Regions from separate parts of the Erwinia sp. LJJL01 genome, predicted to be linked through region 3. Evidence: riboswitches for the same ligand, from Rfam matches in the RefSeq annotation. Region 3 holds a riboswitch; each other region holds the start of a gene.
What was found. Region 3 has a riboswitch for thiamine pyrophosphate ahead of thiC (phosphomethylpyrimidine synthase ThiC). Riboswitches for the same ligand answer to the same signal wherever they lie in the genome.

Region 1: another riboswitch for thiamine pyrophosphate. It lies ahead of ACLI4M_RS18615 (TenA family protein); the one in region 3 lies ahead of thiC (phosphomethylpyrimidine synthase ThiC).
Region 2: another riboswitch for thiamine pyrophosphate. It lies ahead of thiM (hydroxyethylthiazole kinase); the one in region 3 lies ahead of thiC (phosphomethylpyrimidine synthase ThiC).

Annotation. Positions count from the first base shown of each region.
Region 1 covers NZ_CP178576.1:3,757,063-3,764,068, forward strand. The annotation lists gene ACLI4M_RS18595 (FAD-dependent oxidoreductase) at 1-246, opposite strand, end outside; gene ACLI4M_RS18600 (ABC transporter substrate-binding protein) at 319-1,248, opposite strand; gene ACLI4M_RS18605 (ABC transporter permease) at 1,271-2,038, opposite strand; gene ACLI4M_RS18610 (ABC transporter ATP-binding protein) at 2,035-2,763, opposite strand; gene ACLI4M_RS18615 (TenA family protein) at 2,760-3,440, opposite strand; TPP riboswitch at 3,517-3,619, opposite strand; gene ACLI4M_RS18620 (LLM class flavin-dependent oxidoreductase) at 3,721-4,746, shown strand; gene ACLI4M_RS18625 (MFS transporter) at 4,801-5,994, opposite strand; gene ACLI4M_RS18630 (DJ-1/PfpI family protein) at 5,991-6,680, opposite strand.
Region 2 covers NZ_CP178576.1:160,987-167,992, forward strand. The annotation lists gene ACLI4M_RS01615 (GntR family transcriptional regulator) at 1-543, shown strand, start outside; gene fbaB (class I fructose-bisphosphate aldolase) at 689-1,741, opposite strand; gene thiD (bifunctional hydroxymethylpyrimidine kinase/phosphomethylpyrimidine kinase) at 1,896-2,696, opposite strand; gene thiM (hydroxyethylthiazole kinase) at 2,693-3,484, opposite strand; TPP riboswitch at 3,519-3,617, opposite strand; gene ACLI4M_RS01635 (carbonic anhydrase) at 3,813-4,544, shown strand; gene ACLI4M_RS01640 (helix-turn-helix domain-containing protein) at 4,553-5,101, opposite strand; gene ACLI4M_RS01645 (AzlC family ABC transporter permease) at 5,205-5,867, shown strand; gene ACLI4M_RS01650 (AzlD domain-containing protein) at 5,867-6,190, shown strand; gene ACLI4M_RS01655 (GNAT family N-acetyltransferase) at 6,284-6,709, shown strand; gene ACLI4M_RS01660 (hypothetical protein) at 6,820-7,006, shown strand, end outside.
Region 3 covers NZ_CP178576.1:2,193,386-2,200,391, forward strand. The annotation lists gene thiC (phosphomethylpyrimidine synthase ThiC) at 1-1,619, opposite strand, end outside; TPP riboswitch at 1,706-1,806, opposite strand; gene ACLI4M_RS11030 (Rsd/AlgQ family anti-sigma factor) at 1,945-2,451, opposite strand; gene nudC (NAD(+) diphosphatase) at 2,524-3,300, shown strand; gene ACLI4M_RS11040 (bactofilin family protein) at 3,560-4,273, shown strand; gene hemE (uroporphyrinogen decarboxylase) at 4,425-5,492, shown strand; gene nfi (deoxyribonuclease V) at 5,513-6,178, shown strand; gene ACLI4M_RS11055 (YjaG family protein) at 6,244-6,834, shown strand.

The DNA.
Region 1 (7,006 bases), 1.6 Mb from region 3:
CAGGCGCGGCACGCGCTGGTGCGGCAGGCTCAGCAGCTGGTCCAGCAGGCCAAGGTGGTGCATGATTTGCAGCGTGGAGGGGTGGATAGTGTCACCGCGAAAATCACGCAAAAAATCCGCGTGCTTCTCAATCACTACCACCTGCACACCGGCACGCGCCAGCAGATAGCCGAGCATCAACCCGGCCGGGCCGCCGCCGACGATGCAGCAGTCGGTGGTTAATCGTTCAGGTGCCAAAGAGTGCATGAAAACCTCGCGCCAAAAAAACAGATGATAATAATTATCATTATCTGACCGTTTGCGCCAGCGCGGGAGGAATTAATGCACCTCGACCGCGTACTTTTCCACCGGGGTGATCTTCTTGATTAGCTGGTTATCAAACAGGAACTGCTCGTAGGCCTGATAGCGCTGGTCGTCGAGCTGCGCCGGATTTTTGGCAAACAGCGGCAGCGTTTTCTGCCATGCAACGTGGTTCAGCTCGGTGTTCAGTTCGGGATGCGCTTTGGCAAACGCCTGCCAGCTCTCTTCCGGATGCGCCAGCAGGTAGTCGGTGCCTTTCTGCAGCGCGGCGAGGAATTTCTTCACCTTCGGCGCATTCACCGCGTCGCGATTGGCAACAATCACCAGCTCGTCATAGGCCGGAACGCCATAATCCTCAACGTTAAACACCACCGGATTTTTCCCCTGTAGCCTCAGCTCCTGCGCTTCAATATTGCGGTAGCCGCCAATCACCGCATCCACCTGGCCTGCCAGCAGCGCGCTGGTCAGCTGGAAGTTGACATTAATCAGCTTAATGTCCTGCGGATTAACGTTTTCATGCTTCAGCATAGTACCTAGCGTTGCCTGCTCTATGCCGCTGACCGAGTAGCCGATCTTCTTGCCTTTCAGCCCGGCGGGCGAGGTGATGCTTTTATCCAGTGTCATCACCGTGTTCAGCGGTGAGTCGATCAGCGTGCCGACGCGCACCAGCGGCAGGCCTTCATCGGCAAAGAAGTGTAATTGCGGCTGATAGGTGATGGCGAGATCGGCCTGTTTAGCCGCCACCAGGCGCGGCGGCAGTGACGGATCCGAAGGCGGGACGATCTTCACGTCCAGCCCCTCCGCTTTAAATGCGCCAATCTGTTCGGCCACCATAATCGGCGCGTGATCGGGGTTAATGTACCAGTCGAGGATCAGCGTCAGCTTTTCAGTAGCCTGGGCGCTGCACGCGGCGCCCAGCAGCAGTGCACAGAGGGTTTTTTTGAACATGGTTATGACCTTTTATAGTGTGTTAGTGGTTTTCAGGTGCCCAGTTAACCAGGCGCTGCAGCAGCGCATCGACCGCCAGCCACAGCAGAACCGTCATCAGGACCAGGATAAACAGCGCGGCAAAGCACTGAGCGGTCTGCATGCGGGCATTGGCATTCAGCATCACGTAGCCCAGTCCTTCGGCGGAACCGACCCACTCACCGATAATGGCACCGATAGGGGCTACCGCCGCGGCCATGCGCAGGCCGGAAGCGAACGCGGGCAGCGCGGCCATCAGGCGGATGTGGCGCAGCTGCGCCCAGCGTGAAGCGCCCATGGTGCGGGCCAGGTCGAGCCAGTCACGGTTAACGCGCCGCAGCCCGTCATAAAATGCAGAGGTGACCGGGAAGAAGATCACCAGTACCGCCATCGCCACCTTGGCGCTGATGCCGAAGCCGAACCACAGCACCAGCAGCGGAGCAAGCGCAAAGACCGGGATTGCCTGGCTGGTCAGCACCAGCGGCATCATCCAGCGCTGTAAACGCGGCGAGAAGGTCATCGCCAGCGCCAGCAGTGAACCGAGTAGTACGCCGATCGCCAGCCCGCTGAGCACTTCCGACGCGGTGATCAGGCTGTGCCAGGCCAGAAACGCCCGGTCATCCCACAGCGCCCTCGCCACCGCAACCGGCGACGGCAGCAGAAAGGCCGGGATATCGGTCAGCGTCGCCAGCCACCACAGCACCATCAGCCCGGCGAAGATCGCCAGCCCGCGCAGGCTGCGGGCGCGTTTTCCTGTGCAGTGCATCATCATCCTGCCGCCCTCAGCAGCTGTTGCAGCAGTTCACCCTGGCTTTTCAGCAGGTCAGGATCGTCCGGCGCGCGCGGTGGCTGCCCACCGATGGCGTGGCCGTCATCAATTCCCGCCGGGTAGCCGGAGAGGACCAGCAGCTGGTGGCTGAGGCGACAGGCTTCCATCGGGTCGTGAGTGATCAGCAGTACGGTATGGTCGCTGAGCAGGTCGGCGGCCAGCGTCTGGATCCTGGCACGCGTCAGGGTGTCCAGCGCTGAAAACGGTTCATCCATCAGCACTACCGGGCGCCGCTCGTACAGCGTGCGGGCAATCGCCGCGCGCTGGCGCATGCCGCCGGAGAGCGCCGCCGGACGCTCGGTTGCCTGCTCAGCCAGCCCGACCCGCTCCAGCAGATGCTGCGCCCAGGGCAGGTCGGCTTTTTCGCCGCGCAGGCGCGCGCCGAGCGTGATGTTGTCTATCACCGACAGCCACGGAAGCAGCAGATCCTTCTGGCCCATATACGCAATGCGCCCCGCCAGCGGCAGGCCATCGCTGCCGCACACCTGGCCCGCATCGGCGGTAGCCAGACCGGCGATGACCTTCAGCAGGCTGGTTTTGCCACAGCCGCTGGCGCCCAGCAGCGCCGCAAAGCTGCCGCCTTTGATGTCAAAATTGAGGTGTTGAAAGATAGTGCGCCGGCCAAAACTCAGGCTGAGGTCGCGCACGGCAATACCAGGGGGCATCATGGTGCGGGCACCGCATTCAGCCCCATCTGCCAGAAGGCCGCTTCCAGCCGGGTGGCGGTGGTGAAGATCTCGCTGAGGCTGGCGATGCGGCTCTCTGCTGCGCGCTGCTGACCCACCGTTTCCAGCAGCCCAATCGCCGCCTGCACGCCGCAAAGATAATCGGCATCGCCGTAGTTACGGATCCACGAGGCATACGGGCTGCCGTCGAGCCGGGTTTGCGGGTCGTTGAGCAGGCGCAGGCCGATTTCGGCATAGCCCGCCACGCAGGGTAGCAGAGCGGCCAGCAGCTCCAGCGCATCGCCGGAGTGGCCGATATCCAGCACGTAGCGGGTGTAGTTCATGGTCTCCGCCGCTTCCGGCTCGGCTGCCATCTGTGCTTCACTCAGCCCCCAGCTTGCGCAGTAGCCAACGTGCAGCGGCAGTTCATTGACGATAGCGTTGAGTGAGGCGGTGGCGGCGCGCATTTCCGGCAGGGTACGCAGCTTGGAAACCAGCAGGGCATAGGCGCGGGCAAAGTGGATCAGGAACAGATAGTCCTGGGTCAGGTAACGACGAAACGCAACGTCGGGCAGGGTAGCGTCAGCCAGCTGCTGCAAAAACGGGTGATCGACGTAGTGGTGCCATTCAGGGCCCGCCTGCTGGCGTAAACGGCCGTACAAACCCTGGCTGAAATCGATGTGGGAAACGGGGTGAGACACGGGACCTCCATAAATTCAGTGGAGATCCGGGCACGCAGAGGTATGAACAGGCACATGATCGATGCCAACCCGTCCCTTCGCTGGCATGACCCAGATCAGGTTCAAAGGGTTCGGCTTACGCCATCTCAGCCCATTACAGGACACCCCTCGGAGCAGCCTGTTATACGATATTTCATTTTTGATTACAATCCTTGCTTAGTCAGGCACGGCGAGTTAGGAATAGTATTATCTCCACGCAATTTCCACTCAGGAAAACCTTATGAAAAGTATTGGATTTCTGTCGTTTGGTCACTGGACACCTTCGCCGCAGTCCGGCACGCGTTCTGCTGCCGACGCGCTGTTGCAATCCATCGATCTGGCGGTCGCGGCCGAAGAGCTGGGCGCGGACGGCGCTTACTTTCGCGTGCATCACTTCGCCCGCCAGCTCAGCTCTCCGTTCCCGCTGCTGGCCGCCGTGGGCGCCAAAACCCGCCGTATTGAGATCGGCACGGGCGTCATCGATATGCGCTATGAGAACCCGCTGTACATGGCTGAAGATGCCGGTTCCGCCGATCTGATCTCCGGCGGGCGCCTGCAGCTCGGCATCAGCCGCGGTTCGCCGGAGCAGGTGATCGACGGCTGGCGCTATTTCGGCTATCAGCCCGCCGAAGGTGAGAACGAGTCGGATATGGCGCGTCATCACACCGAAGTGCTGCTCGACGTGCTGCGCGGCGAAGGCTTCGCTAAGCCGAACCCGCAGCCGATGTTCCCTAATCCACCGGGCATGCTGCGCGTGGAGCCTTACTCGGAAGGGCTGCGCGAGCGTATCTGGTGGGGCGCAGGCTCCAATGCCACGGCGGTGTGGGCGGCGAAGCTGGGAATGAACCTGCAAAGCTCAACGCTGAAGGATGATGAAACCGGCGAGCCGTTCCATATTCAGCAGGCGAAGCAGATCCGCGCCTACCGTGAAGCCTGGAAAGCGGCCGGACACGCCCGCACGCCGCGCGTCTCCGTTAGCCGCAGTATTTTCGCGCTGGTGAATCAGCAGGACCGTATGTACTTCGGCAACAGCGGTAAGGACGCGGATCAGGTCGGCTACCTCGACGAGAAAACCCGCGCCATTTTTGGCCGCAGCTACGCCGCCGAGCCGGATGTGCTGATTAAACAGCTGGCAGAGGATGAAGCGATTGCCGAAGCCGACACGCTGCTGCTGACCGTTCCGAATCAGCTGGGCGTGGATTACTGCGCGCACACCATCGAGGCGATACTGAAGCACGTTGCTCCAGGGCTGGGCTGGCGAAAATAGTCAGAACGGATAAAGATGCCAGGTCTCTTCAATCCCCTGCGCCCGATAAGATATTCATCCGGCGTGAGGGGTTGTTCTGGAAAAGATTATCCAACATCCAGTGACACAGAGACCTACCAGTAAAAATGGCAGCATAATGATATTGAGTTGATGCCATCCAAAGTACTCCAGAGCTGCAGCGGACAGCAGCGAAGCAGCTGACGAGAAGAGATAACGTAATGTTTCACTGGCCGTTTGGGCTGCTTTGCGCATGCTGGAATCATTTCCTAGCGAAAGAAGAATGGAGCTGGTGACGAAACTCAGATTCCAACCCACTCCGAGCAGGGCAAGTGACCAGTAGAATGTAGCCAGCTGAGTCCCTTGCATGCCAACCAAAGCAGCAAGTACTGTCAAACTGATCCCAATCATAAGGCTCATGCCGGCACCCAATTTGCGGAAAGTATAACCCGCCACTAGAGAGGGGGCATACATGCCGACTAAATGCCATTGCATGACGGCAGCACCCTCCTTCATCGTTAGGCCGGCCTTTACAATTGCCAGAGGTGCAGAACTCATCATTAACATCATGACGCTGGTAATCAGCACACCATTTATTGTGGCAACCAGATAAACGGGTTTCTTGAGGGCAGCATAATTGCCAGCCCACTCAGCCTTTGAGGCTTCTGCAAGTGCAGGCTTACCATCTGTCTTATAAAAACAGACTAACAGTAGTGCTGAGACCAGTATCAGAATACTCACAGTCAGATAGGAACCGGTAAAAAGTGAAGAGGGGTAGAGAGATGCGCTCCATACCGCCAGGCCCGGCCCGAGAAAGGCAGCAATCACTCCCCCTGCCAGCACCAGCGATACTGCAAACTGTTTCAATTCCTGTCTCACCAGATCACCTGCTGCCAGCCGGTAAAACTGTGCTGAGGCCTGAAAAGCGCCAACCAGTAAGCAACCCAGGCACAACCCCCAGAAGTGAGGTATTAATGTCGATATCGTTGAGATGAGTGCTCCAGCCACACCGATACAGCACCCTGTTAACAGTGCGTTACGTCTACCATGATAACGAATCTGCCATCCCAAAATGGGCATGATTAACGCACCACCCACGGTCAGTAAGGCAAAAGGAATGGTTGCTAGTTCAGGATGCAGTGTTAAAGACTGTCCAGCCAGACTGGTAATGGTAAGGTCTATTGAAATAGCTGCAGTAAACAGCACCTGGCAAAGAGTCAGGATCCAGACTTCTTTTGGCATGGAGGTCATCTTACCTCCAGACGTGCTGCTGCCCTTAGGGTTGCAGCCAGCCGGAGCAGCTGACGCTGTTCGGCATGGTGTTGCAGGCGCTCAACGCGCTCAGGAGTTTCCAGTTCTGTAAGCGTATAAAGTGGTTCAGGACCGTATTCAATTCCTAACTGGATATCCTTTACCGTCTCAGTTCCCAGCAGTCGCTCCATCACCGTCAAGGCGAGATCGATTCCAGCAGAAATCCCGGCACCGGTGATGCGGTTACCATCTACGACTACCCGCTGTTTAACCGGAATTGCTCTGAGGTATTCCAGCTGCAGCAGCGACATCCAGTGGCTGGTTGCACGGAAACCTTCGAGAAGACCAGCAGCGCCCAGCACCAGAGAACCGGTACAGACAGAAGCGATAACTGAAGCACTCGCAGCCTGACGGCGGATAAAATCCAGGGTCAGTTCATCATCCATCAGGGCTATCTGACCACTACCACCGGGGATGCAGATCACATCCAGCACCGGTGATGTTGCAAATGTTTGGGTGGGTAGAATTGACCATCCTGAACCGGTCTTTACGGGAAGGAGCGTTTTCCAAATCAGATGAACGTCGCAGCGGCTGCTGGCTGCAAATACTTCTGCCGGCCCGGTGAGGTCGAGTTGAGTTACCTGCGGGAAAAGTAACAGACCGACTTGCAAAGGCTTATTGATCATATCCGATACTCCGTTGTCAGAGATTGCCAGTGAAGAGGTGAGTGGCTGAGGAATCCCCAGAAATGACTTCAATCGCTAAACGTCCGCTAACCGGTCTGAGCTCAGCCTGAGCACGCCGGAACGGCAAAAGACGCTCCCTGCGGGCCTCGGCATGCGGCATCCCTGCCGCGTGACGTCCGGCTTACCTCAGGCTGAGCCCATCCCCCGCTATCATCGTGCTCGCTGTGGCTTTCAAACCGCGACGCTGCGGCTTTGGGTGCAAGGGGGGAGGGCTGATTGCAGCAGGCCCACGGCCAGGGATGGCCGTGAGCCAGGCTACAGGGATG
Region 2 (7,006 bases), 2.0 Mb from region 3:
CGCCAGCCGGTGCGTGAAGCCTTTATCAAGCTGGCGGAAGCCGGACTGGTGCAGGTACTGCCGCAGCGTGGCACCTTCGTGCGTAAAATCTCCGCGCAGCGCGTGGCCGATGGGCGATTTATTCGTGAGGCGGTGGAAGTCGCAGTCGTGCGGCGGGCGGCCGTTGAAGCGAGCGCAGACGGACTGGCGGCGCTGGAGCACAATCTGCAGCTGCAAAGACTGGCGGCAGAGCGCCATGACAGCCAGGCGTTCCTGCTGCTGGACGATGAGTTTCATCGCCTGATTGCACAAAGTATTCACTGTGAGCTGGCGTGGGAAACGGTGGAAAATATTAAAGCCACTATGGACCGCGTGCGCTTCCTGACGCTGAGCAAAGTCTCCCCGCCCGAAAGCCTGATTGAGCAGCACCAGCTGATTTATCAGGCGCTGCGCGCGAAAGATGCCGACGCCGCCGAAAGCGCGCTGCGCCGTCATTTGCAGGAGATGATCTTCTCCATCACCCCAATTGCCGAGCAGAACAGCGAGTGGTTTGAAGCGCTGTAACGCGTAGGGGCTGACCCTCTTTTTCGGTCAGCCCTTTTTGCTCACGGCTGATGCAAACCTTCAACACGGGTCGACCGGAAAAAATGGTCGACCCCTACGGAATTTTGTAGGGGCTGACCCTCTTTTTCGGTCAGCCCGTTTTACCTCAGGCGATAGTCACGTTCTTCGCCAGATACACATCCTGCACCGAATTAATCAGCGCCACGCCCTCTCTCATCGACTTCTTAAACGCCTTGCGGCCAAGGATTAACCCCATACCACCCGCACGTTTGTTGATCACCGCGGTACGCACCGATTCGGCGGTATCCGTCTCCCCCGCTGCTGCGCCACCGGAGTTAATCAGCCCGGCGCGGCCCATATAGCAGTTCGCCAGCTGATAACGCACCAGATCGATAGGATTATCACTGGTCAGATTGCTGTAGACGCGCTCGTCGGTATGACCGAACTTCAGCGCCTGGTAGCCGCCGTTATTCTCCGCCATCTTCTGCTTAACGATATCCGCCCCGATGGTGGCGGCCAGATGGTTGGCCTGCCCGGTCAGATCGGCGCTGGCGTGGTAATCCACCCCATCCTTCTTGAAAGCATCGTTACGCAGGTAGGCCCACAGCACGGTGACCATCCCCAGCTCATGCGCCCGTTCAAACGCGGCGGAGATCTCCTCAATCTGGCGACGCGACTGCTCAGAACCGAAATAAATCGTGGCACCGACCGCCACCGCACCGAGGTTGAACGCCTGCTCGACGCTGGCGTACAGGGTCTGGTCGTACTGCGTGGGGTAGCTCAGGGTTTCGTTGTGGTTCAGCTTGACCATAAACGGAATGCGGTGGGCATAGCGGCGCGATACCGACGCCAGCACGCCATAGGTGGACGCCACGCAGTTGCATCCGGCTTCAATCGCCAGCTCCACGATATTTTTCGGATCAAAATAGAGGGGATTGGCGGCGAAGGAGGCCCCCGCAGAGTGCTCAACGCCCTGATCGACTGGCAGGATAGAGAGGTAACCTGTCCCGGCTAAACGTCCGGTGTTGTACAGGGTTTGCATATTGCGCAGTACCGCTGGCGGGCGGTTATTATCCACCATCACCCGATCAACATAATCCGCGCCCGGGAGATAGAGGCTGTCCGCTGGAATAGTCATGCAGCGATGTTGCAAAAGAGAGTCTGCTTCTTTGCCCAGTAACTGTACGATGTCCGTCATGGTAACTCCTGTCAAAGTTGTGGAGGCCGCAGCGAAGCGGCCCGCGGGTCAGACTGACTGACCTCAACAGGGTGAACCTAAAACGTCCATTAAGGCAAATTGCTGACTCCATTTTTCAGAAGGATCCGCACTAAAAAGCGTGAGGGGGTGCGCGCTACCACCACTGATGGAAATGGTGCACCGGGCCGTGCCCGTGGCCGACTTCCAGCGAGTCAGCCTGCTCCAGCGCCCCCTGCAGCCACTGCTTGGCGGCCTGCACCGTCGTTACCCAGTTATCATGGCGCGGACGCAGCGCTGCCAGCGCCGCCGAGAGCGTGCAGCCGGTGCCGTGGGTGTTGCGCGTGTTAATACGCGGTGCGGTGAAGCGCTGTTCTAACTCGCGGGTTAACAGCCAGTCAGGGCTCTCCTCTTCGCTGAGGTGGCCGCCCTTCATCAGCACAGCCTGGCAGCCGAGCGCCAGCAGCGCCCGCCCTTGTGCGCGCATCTCGGTTTCGTTGCGCGCGGGCTGGCACTGTAACAGAGCCGCAGCTTCAGGCAGGTTTGGGGTGATCAACGATACCTGCGGCAGCAGGCGTTCGCGTAGCGTGGCAACGGCCTCCACCGAGAGCAGCGGATCGCCGCTTTTCGCCAGCATCACCGTATCCAGCACCACCCACGGTGCGCTGGCACCCTTCAGGCGATCGGCCACCACGTCGACGATGGCACTTTCCGCCAGCATGCCGATTTTAATGGTGTCGATGCGCACGTCGGACAGCACCGAATCCAGCTGCGCGGCGACAAAATCCGGCTCAATGCGATACACCGACTGCACCCCGGTGGTGTTTTGCGCCACCAGCGCGGTGATCACGCTGGTGCCGTAAGCGCCCAGCGCGGAGAACGCCTTAAGATCGGCTTGAATACCCGCCCCGCCGCTCGGGTCGGTACCGGCAATAGTCATGGCGTTGATACGTTTCATACCAGCGCCTCCGGATTGAGTTGGTACAGGGCATCGAGAAACGCCGGGATAAAGCTGCCCGGCCCCTTCACCTGCGCGGCAGCACGCTCGCCAGCCAGCGATACCACGCGGCAGGCACTGGCGACATTCACCAGACGGTCGCCCGGCAGCGCGGCAAACCCGGCCACCACAGCCGACAGTGCACAGCCGGTACCCACCACGCGAGTCATCAATGGCGAACCGCCGCTCACGCTTAGCGTGCGCCGCCCGTCGGTAACAAAATCGACCTCGCCGGTTACCGCAATCACCGCGCCGCTGGCAAGCGCTAGGGTTTCGGCGGCCTGTAACGCTGCATCCGACGGATGCAGGCTGTCGACGCCACGCCCGCTGACCGCCTGTTTTGCCAGCGCCATGATTTCGGAAGCATTACCGCGAATCGCGGCGGGCCTGCTCGCCAGCAGCTGCTGACAGAATTCACTGCGGAAATCCAGCGCGCCGACCGCCACCGGGTCCAGCGTCCAGGCGTGTCCGGCGCCATTCGCAGCGCCGATCGCCGCACGCATCGCGTCACTGCGCGAATGCGTTAGCGTGCCGACGTTGACCAGTAAGGCATCGGCGATGGCGCTGAACTGCGCGGCTTCATCCGGGTCGATCACCATCGCCGGGGAGGACCCCAGCGCCAGCAGCACGTTGGCGGTAAAGGTTTGCACCACGTCATTGGTCATACAGTGGATTAACGGTGATTTTTGGCGAAACAGCGCCAGAGAGTGGGCCACGTCGGCGTGGCTGAGGCTTTGAGGTTGGATCATGATTACTCCCAACCGGCGATCAAGAAGGCGATGCCGGTCGGGCATCTGACTTCCCTACGCTGGCATTATCCAGTTCAGGTTATGCGGGTTTTTCTCAGCCGGACGGTTAGGTCGGGCACCCCGAGTCATTGATAAATCGTTAAATTTTAGAATTCATTGCGCTGGTAGCGAATCCACAGAATACGGGGGATGGCGCTATCTTGTAAACCCATTTGTCATGCATCCGAATACCAGACGCATCTCGTAGGTGACAGGTTGCGCAACGCCCATAATCCCACCTCTTTAACCGTGCCAACACCGCAAATACATCCAAATAATAGAGACAGAAATGAAACTTTTTATTGCCGCAACACTACTCGCCCTGTCTGCATCAGCCAGTGCAGAGACAGCGCCGCACTGGACCTATGAAGGCCAGGCTGGACCAGAAAACTGGGGGAATCTGAGCGAAAAGTTCGCCACCTGTAAAATTGGTCAGTTTCAGTCACCCATTGATATCCGCTTTGTCACTAAAGCGAATCTTCCCGCGCTAGAAATGGATTATCACTCTGAGGCGGAAAGCCTGGTGAATAACGGCCATACCTTACAGGTCACCGTGGATGATGAAGATGATTTCAAGCTGGATAACAGGATGTTTAGGCTGCGCCAGTACCACTTCCATGCGCCGAGCGAAAACCTGATCAACGGCAAGCGCTATCCGCTGGAGGTGCACTTTGTGCATGCGGATGCCAGTGGTTCACTGGCGGTAGTTGCGGTGATGTTTGAAGTGGGTGCGGAAAACAGTGCTCTCAATCCCATCCTTAAGCGCATTCCGGCTAAGTTAAACCAGAGTGTGAAGCTGGATGAGCGTTATGACCTGAAACCCCTGTTCCCGACCGATCTACACTACTACCGTTTCAGCGGCTCGCTGACCACACCACCTTGCACAGAGGGCTTGCGCTGGCTGGTGATGAAAAAGCCGGTCACCTTGTCCGCAGCACAGCTGGCGCAGTTCCAGAAAGCGCTGGCACAGAGCAACAATCGCCCGGTGCAGCCGCTGAATGGCCGTATGGTAGTCGAGTAAAGGCTTTTCTATCCCTGCTCCGCCACCAGCAGCGCCAGCGTATCCGGCTCCAGCGCCTTGAAGATATGCGGGCGATCGCCGGGATAGCAGATGTAATCGCCGGGGAATAACTCTTCCGGCGACTCTTTCAGCCCCACCAGCGCCCGCCCCTGGGTGATGATAATATGCTCAACAGAGCCGGGAATATGGGGCTGTGAGAGGCGTTCCTCGCCAGGCTGGGTGATCAGCAGATAGATATCCCGCCGCGCGCCCGGCGGACAGCTGGCCAGCAGAATGGCCTCATAGTTGCCGCGCTCGGCCACCACTTTACTTCCCTCTCCACGCCGTACCACCTGAGTCTTATTGCTCTCCGGCTCCAGCAGTTTAGCAAACGGGATATTCAGCGCCACGCACAGCGCCCACAGCGTTTCCAGGCTGGGATTGCCGTTACCCGCCTCCAGCTGCGACAGCGTGGATTTAGCGATCTCTGCCCGCCGGGCGACTTCGGCCAGCGACAGCCCTGCGCGCGTCCGCTCGCGCACCAGGCTTTGGGCAATCAGGGCGATTGGCTGGGTCATGCCTTACCTCACAGTTCGTTAAAACGAACGAAACGTTCGTCTTGATAACCTATTCTAATGCGTTCATTATAATGGCAGTTTCGTTCGATAGGGTTAGAAAAGCATGTTTAGCCACAATTTTTCCTCGCTGACGCCCGCCACGCGTAAGGCGATCTACCTGATCTGCCTTGCCGTTGGCGTGGTGGGTGTTTCCTACGGTTCTCTGGCAACGGCTTACGGTTTTCCGCTGTGGGTGCCGCTGTTCTCCTCGCTGTTTGTGCTGGCCGGGGCGTCAGAGTTTATGTTTATCGCCATTATTGCCAGCGGCGGCAATCCGTTAGCCGCCGCCGCCGCCGGGCTGCTGGTCAATGCCCGCCATTTTCCGTTTGGCATTGCGGTGCGCGACCTGGTCGGTTCACGCCTCTCCGCGCTGCTTGGCTGCCATATTATGAATGACGAAAGCGTGGTATTTGGCCTGTCGCAGTCCACGCCGCAGCAGCGTAAGGCCGCATTCTGGCTGTGCGGGCTAGGGGTGGCGATCGTCTGGCCGCTTGGGGCGCTGATCGGCAGCCTGATTGGCACCCTGCTGCCCGATACCAGCGTGATTGGGCTGGATGCCGTGTTCCCGGCGATCCTGCTGGCGCTGGTGATCCCGGCGTTTAAGTCTCGTACCACCCTGACGCGCGCCTCCTGTGGCGCGGCGCTGTCGCTGCTGGCAGTGCCGTTTACTCCGGTCGGCTTACCGGTGCTGCTGTCGATGGCCGGCCTGCTGGCGAGGAGGAAATAATGCCCGCTCACTCTTTGATCATCAGCGGTATCGCGATTCTGGCGCTCGGCACCTGGCTGATGCGTTTTGCCGGAGCAAAACTCGGTAACCGCATGGCGCTGTCAGAAAATGCGCGCACGCTGCTCTCCGATGCCGCCACCACGCTGCTGTTTGCCGTTGCCCTGGCGAATACCTTCTATGAAGGGGTACATTTTGCCGGGATTGCCCGCGTGGCTGGGGTGGCCGTGGCCGTGCTGCTGGCCTGGCGTAAGGCGCCGCTGATCGTCGTGATCTTCGCGGCGGCGCTGGTCACCGCCCTGCTGCGTTATGCCGGGGTCAGCTAACCGCCTTTACGCGCTTTTTCTTCTTCAGAAACGGCTGTTTTGCGATAAACTCTGCGCCGTTGCCACACGGCGTTTTGCTGCAGGAGTTTCATCATGAATATTCGTCCGTTTACCGAAGCTGACCGCCCCTTTTTGCGCACGCTGTTTCTCGCCTCGCGCAAGGCGAACTGGACCTGGCTGGACGACGCCGAATGGCAGTTAGAGGATTTTGACCGCGTGACGCTCGGCGAGCGCGTGCTGGTGGCAGAAGAGGACGGGCACCGCGTGGGTTTTGCCGCGGTGCTGGATAACGATAACTTTTTGCACAGCCTGTTTATTGACCCGGCCTGGCAGGGCAGCGGCGCGGGCAGCGCGCTGTTGCAGGCGGTACAGAACAGCTTTACCTCTACCGGGGCGCTCAAGTGCCTGGCGGAAAACTTACAGGCGCAGAGCTTCTATAAAAAGCACGGCTGGCGGGTAGTGGCGCAGGGCGAGAGCGACCAGGGTGAATACCTGTTAATGCACTACGTGCTGAAATAGCCGCCACCGCAGCATCACACCTGCACTGAAATATAAAATCGGCTTGCCGCCTGTCGAACACAACCGACTATAATGCGGTTTTAGCTCTAAGAATGGCGCCAGAACCGACGATGACCAACAGACCTCTTCACGAACAGGCGGGCGTAAGCAAAAACGCTTATGAGATGCTGCAATATCTGAAGCGCATTGCGCGTGGCGACAAGGCCTTTACTATCCAGGACACCCTGCTCAACCACCGCTGCAACGTGACGCCGGATAATGACTTTACCCTGATTAACCAGCTGTTTGACGGCGGGA
Region 3 (7,006 bases):
TTATCGCGGATCTGCGCGCCGGGATGGCCCTTAGCGAGATCGGCGGCGTGCGCGGCGATTTTGTAGGTGATTAACCCCTGTTTGACATCTTCCTTGTTTGGCAGGCCGAGGTGCTCTTTTGGCGTGACGTAGCAGAGCATCGCGCAGCCAAACCAGCCGATCATCGCGGCACCAATGCCGGAGGTGAAGTGGTCATAACCGGGGGCAATATCGGTGGTCAGCGGGCCGAGCGTGTAGAACGGCGCTTCGTGGCAGTGCTCCAGCTGTTCGGTCATATTGACGCGGATCATCTGCATCGGGACATGACCTGGCCCTTCGATCATCACCTGTACGTCATACTCCCAGGCAATTTTGGTCAGTTCCCCGAGCGTGCGCAGCTCTGCAAACTGTGCTTCATCGTTGGCATCCTGAATTGAGCCGGGGCGCAGACCATCCCCGAGCGACAGCGATACATCGTAGGCCGCGCAGATCTCGCAGATTTCACGAAAATGCTGATACAGAAAACTTTCCTGATGATGTGACAGGCACCACTTCGCCATAATCGAACCGCCGCGTGACACAATGCCGGTCAGGCGTTTGGCGGTCATTGGAACGTAGCGCAGCAGCACGCCAGCATGAATGGTGAAGTAGTCGACGCCCTGTTCCGCCTGCTCCAGCAGGGTATCGCGGAAAATTTCCCAGTTGAGATCTTCCGCCACGCCGTTAACTTTCTCCAGCGCCTGATAGATGGGGACGGTACCAATCGGCAGCGGGCTGTTACGCAGGATCCATTCGCGGGTCTCGTGAATGTAGCGCCCGGTGGAGAGGTCCATCACCGTATCTGCCCCCCAGCGCGCCGACCACACCAGTTTTTCTACCTCCTCTTCGATAGAGGAGCTGACCGCCGAGTTGCCGATATTGGCGTTAATTTTCACCAGGAAATTGCGCCCGATAATCATCGGCTCCGATTCCGGATGGTTGATATTCGCCGGGATGATTGCCCGACCGCTGGCCACCTCCTGGCGCACAAATTCGGCGCTGATATCCTGCGGCAGCTGCGCGCCAAAGCTGTGACCCGGATGCTGTTGGCGCAGCACCTCGCTACGAATGCGCTCGCGGCCCATGTTTTCACGGATGGCGATAAACTCCATTTCCGGGGTAATGATCCCCCGCCGTGCATAGTGCATCTGCGTGACGCAGCGCCCCTTTAGCGCCCGACGCGGGCGTGGAAGGTGATCAAACCGCAGGTGATCCAGCCCCTCATCGGCCAGGCGCTGCTGGGTCCAGGCGGAGCTAAGCTCTGTGACCTCCTGAGAATCGCCACGCTCGGCAATCCAGTTCAGGCGCAGCTTGCTGAGCCCGGCACGCACATCCACCGTTGCCTGCGGGTCGCCGTATGGCCCGGCGGTGTCGTAGACCGGAATCGGCTCGTTGGCTTCGAGTTCAGGGTTATCCTTACTGCCGCCTGACACTGTCGGGCTGAGCTGGATCGCGCGCATCGGCACGCGGATATCGGCACGGGAGCCGGTCAGATAGATACGTTCAGAGTTAGGGAAAGCAGTGCCCTGCAGCGAGTCAATAAACTGCTGTGCGGCGGCGCGTTGTTCACGACGATGGGTTTTTTTAGTAGCAATAGACATAGCAAGTTCCTGTTTCATCGGGAAGTTTGCTTGCCTGGAGGCGGGAGTAATAAGAACGATACGGAAATACGCATCCGTAGCGTAATAACAGATTTACTCTTGTTCCCTTCGCAGGTACTAACCTGATCAGGTTCCGCGGATCCCGAATTAACGGTCTCAGCCCCTTAGGGCACTCCGACAAGATATCGATTGGTTTTCTGGTTACTACGCCAGAATTCCCAATCTCGAATTGACAATACGTAGGGGCGAGGCATGCCTCGCCCTAACCCCTCAAGCATAAAGGGGCTTTTTGCAAACTACAAGAGGATCACATTCTGATAACGTTTCAGGCAGGGCGTGCAAGGGAAGATTGATTGGCAGCAGGTTGAATATCAGAGCCTTTTTCTAAAGCCAGTTTGATGAATTTATCCTCCAGCGTAAATCGCGCCTCCAGGGCTTCACCAACGGTAGAGAGGGCTTGCTGAAATTCCAGGCAGTTATCATGGTCGATAGCCGTTTCCAGATACGAGTCATAGACCTTCATGATCTGTTCGGTATTCGCCTGGAGTGATGGGTAGATCAGCGCGGCTTTTGCCAGCTGCTCAGTCCCATCCATCTCTTGAATAAAACGTTCATAAACGGTGAAATGCCCGGTGGAGAGGTAATCCACAAGGTTCTGGCAAAAGGTATCCAGCGCATTTTCATCAAGCGTAGTCATCGATTCCTTGTTAGGCTTGATGCCAACCATCTGGTAATACGCGACCAGCAACTGCTTACGCGCGTGCAGACAAAAATCGACCAGTTCACTGCAACCGCCGACGCGCGCGGTGAGATTTTCTAACTGGTTAAGCATGTTCAACTCCGTGAGTGTTATTTTTAACGTCTGACCTCAATCCAGTTTAAAACTGAGGATGATGAAAAATTTATGGAACGTGAAATTTTAAGCGTAGACGCTGGCTGGTGGATTGTCAGCCAGGAACACAAAATTTGGTTACCAAAAGGCGAATTACCGTACGGTGGGGCCGTTGAACTGGACCTTGTGGGATCGACAGGATCGATAATTGGTGAGTGGCAGGGTGAACCGGTATGGCTGATCCGTGCCACCCGACCGCAGGAGATGGGATCGTTACGTCAGCTGCTGGATCAGGAGAGTGGCCTGTTCCAACTCGTCGGGCGCGGTATTCAGCTGGCGGAGTTTTACCGCTCGCACCGCTGGTGCGGCTACTGCGGCCATGAAATGCACCACAGCAAAACAGAGTGGGCCTGCCTGTGCAGCCACTGTCGCCAACGCTACTATCCGCAGATTGCGCCGTGCATCATCGTGGCAATCCGCCGTGGCGAAGAGATCCTGCTGGCGCAACATACCCGCCATCGTAACGGCATCTATACCGTGCTGGCCGGATTTGTCGAAGTGGGGGAAACCCTGGAGCAGACCGTGGCGCGTGAAGTGATGGAAGAGAGCGGGATCAAAGTGAAAAACCTGCGCTATGTCTCCTCCCAGCCCTGGCCGTTCCCGCAGTCGCTAATGATGGCGTTTATGGCCGACTACGACAGCGGGGAGATAGTCATCGACCCGAAAGAGCTGCTCGACGCGGGCTGGTATCGCTTTGATGCGCTGCCGCAGCTACCGCCGGCAGGAACCGTGGCACGCCGCCTGATCGAAGATACCGTCGCCTTGTGCCGGGCAGAAGCAGAATCCTGATCACCCCGTTGCTTTATTTCTGCAATAAATTCAAATATTATCGGGCTCAAGGATGAGCCTGCAAATAAATAAGAAAAATCCATAATTAAAAGCGGTTAAACAATACAGCCTCACGTTATTGGATTTTTTTATTTTTATTGGTTTATTTTTTCCAGAAAGTACGTGAATTGTGATACGGCGATTATTCTGCTGAAGATTAACACGTGCCGGGAGCATAAGGATGATGTGTGGGAAAACAGACTGTATTATCAGGTCAGACATGAAAAAAAATTGGCCGCTGTGGGGGGTTTGGATATTCTGGGGATGTGCGATCGTCGCCTTTGCGCTGTCTCAGAAAAGAATCATGTACCTCCTGGCTATCGCCGCAGGACTCTGTATTTTATTTTTATTTATCTTATCTTTGCACAAAAAAAGGATGGTTGCTCACGTGCTTAATTTCTCCAAAAAAGACCGCGATGCAGGCGTAGGTAAAAATGCTCCTGCCCTGAATACTGAACCCGCTAAAGCCGCTACTAGTGAACGTCATGACGACCTGATGATTAAAGAAACGACTATTTCACTCGGCTCGGTATTGCGGGGGGAAATAACCAATGAAAATAATATTACGGTTAATGGTACGGTCGAAGGAAACATTACCAGCCAGAAAATCACGCAGATTGGTAAAGAGGGAAGCGTTGTCGGCACGGTGAAATCCGCAAAGCTCGTCATTAACGGTTTAATTAAGGGAAGCTGCCACGCGGGAAGCGTCACTATTATGTCCCGTGGCCGGGTAGAGGGGGAGATCTACACGAACGAGCTGGCTATTGAAAAAGGGGGGGCCTTTATTGGTATGTCTCATCAGGTTGAAGATGAGATGTCACTAGCCAATAAGAGAGAGAAAAGGCCGACTGAGGCCAGCCATAAAGCCCCTGCTGCGCTGGCTGCCGTTGAAGATAATCCTCTGAGCTCCCAGGCGTTAACCCTCACAAAGTAAGCTGATAACCTGCCTTAACCCTTTGGCTGCACCAAGATTGCACGACTACAGTAGGGGGGAGGCTCTCTTTGCGGTGCATTTTACTGCGCAGCCTCACGGTCAATTCCAGTAAATGTTACACTACAGGCATGACTGGAGAGAGAGCCTTAAGATGAGCGAATTGAAGAACGATCGTTACCTGCGCGCCCTGTTGCGCCAGCCGGTTGATGTGACCCCGGTGTGGATGATGCGCCAGGCCGGCCGTTATTTGCCGGAATATAAAGCCACGCGTGCCGTGGCCGGTGACTTTATGTCGCTGTGCAAAAATGCCGAACTGGCCTGCGAAGTCACGCTGCAACCTCTGCGCCGCTACGCGCTGGATGCGGCGATCCTGTTCTCCGATATCCTGACGATCCCCGATGCGATGGGCCTGGGGCTGTATTTCGAAGCGGGCGAAGGTCCACGCTTCTCTAACCCGATTACCTGCCGTGCCGACGTAGAAAAGCTGCCCATTCCCGATCCTGAGCAGGAGCTGGGTTACGTAATGAACGCGGTGCGCACCATTCGTAAAAACCTCAACGGCGAAGTGCCGCTGATCGGTTTCTCCGGTAGCCCGTGGACGCTGGCGACCTATATGGTTGAAGGCGGCAGTAGTAAGGCTTTCACCAAGCTGAAAAAGATGATGTACGCCGAACCCAAAACCCTGCATCTGATGCTGGATAAGCTGGCGGACAGCGTCACCCAGTATCTCAATGCGCAGATCCGTGCCGGTGCACAGTCGGTGATGATTTTTGACACCTGGGGCGGCGTGCTGACCGGGCGCGATTATCTGGAGTTCTCACTTCACTACATGCACAAAATCGTCGATGGTCTGCTGCACGAGAACGAAGGCCGACGCGTGCCGGTAACGCTGTTCACCAAAGGGGGGGGACAGTGGCTGGAAGCCATGGCGGCGACAGGGTGTGATGCGCTGGGCCTTGACTGGACCACCGACATTGCCGATGCACGTCGCCGCGTAGGCCATAAAGTGGCGCTGCAGGGCAATATGGACCCCTCCATGCTTTACGCATCGCCAGCACGTATCGAACAGGAAGTGGCGGGTATTCTTGAAGGCTTTGGCGAGGGTACCGGCCATGTCTTCAATCTGGGCCACGGCATTCATCAGGATGTTCCACCCGAAAACGCAGGTGTGTTTGTTGAAGCGGTGCATAAGCTTTCGCGCCCTTACCACCTCGGGTAAATCAGCCAGGGGGAGGAACTATGGATATCGCAGCATTACGTGACCAGCAGCGGCAATGCGCTGCTGAGGTGATTGTCCGGGATGATTTTGACGTGATGCCGCCGCGCCTGATTGGCGGGGCAGATGTCGGATTTGAACAGGGCGGTGAAGTGACGCGTGCCGCGCTGACGATCCTCGAATATCCCTCAATGCAGGTCATTGAGCATCGGGTGGCGCGTATTGCCACTACCATGCCCTATATTCCCGGCTTCCTCTCCTTCCGTGAAATGCCCGCACTACAGGCCGCCTGGCAGCTGCTGGAGCATCATCCTGACCTGCTGCTGGTGGACGGTCACGGCATTGCCCATCCGCGCCGCCTCGGCGTTGCCAGCCATTTTGGCCTGCTGGTGGATGTCCCCACCATCGGCGTGGCGAAAAAGCGCCTGTGCGGGAAGTTTACACCGCCCGGTGCTGCGCCAGGCAGCGTGGAACCCCTGATTGATAAAGAGCAGCAGCTTGGCTGGGTGCTGCGCAGTAAGCTGCGCTGTAATCCGCTGTTTATCTCTCCCGGGCATCGCGTCAGTCAGGCCACTGCGCTGCAGTGGGTGCAGAACTGCCTGCGCGGTTATCGCCTGCCGGAACCCACGCGCTGGGCGGACGCTATCGCCTCCCGGCGCCCGGCATTCAGCAAACTCTCCGCAGATTAGCATTCGTGCTGCCCAGTGGCTTTTCAGGTACACTGCGGCAAGCGCATTAATTCTGAGATCCCGATATGTTACGTAACCCGATTCATCTGCGGCTGGAAAAACTCGAAAGCTGGCAGCACGTTACTTTTATGGCCTGCCTGTGCGAACGTATGGCGCCCAACTACCGCGAGTTTTGTCAGCAAACCGGCTTTGGTGATGGCCAGCTCTATCGTCGTATTCTTGATCTGCTGTGGGAAACCCTGGTGGTGAAAGACGCCAAGGTTAACTTCGACAGCCAGCTGGAAAAACTGGAAGAGGCGATCCCCTCTGCCGATGATTACGATCTGTACGGTGTTTACCCGGCAATCGATGCCTGCGTGGCGCTGAGCGAACTGCTGCATTCTCGCCTCAGTGGTGAAACCTTCACCCACGCGGTTGCGGTCAGCGAGACCTCCATCACTACCGTCGCAATGCTGGAAATGACCCAGGCCGGCCGTGAAATGACCGAAGAAGAGCTAAAAGAGAATCCCGCCGTCGAAGAGGAATGGGACATCCAGTGGGAGATATTCCGCCTGCTCGCCGCCTGTGAGGAGCGGGACCTGGAACTGATAAAAGGACTGCGATCTGACCTGCGCGAATCCGGAATCAGTAATATCGGTATAAATTTTCAGCAGTAAGGCGACAAAACGTGACCTCAGGCCCGATTTGTCGCGCCTTTGGGCTTCACATTCGCCCCCAGTCTGGTCTACATTTGGGGGGCTGAAAAATGTGGCTATCGGTGCGTGTATGCAGGAGAGTGCCAGAATCTGGTTTTTCCCTCGCACTCGGTGCTTAGCAAGCGATAAATAC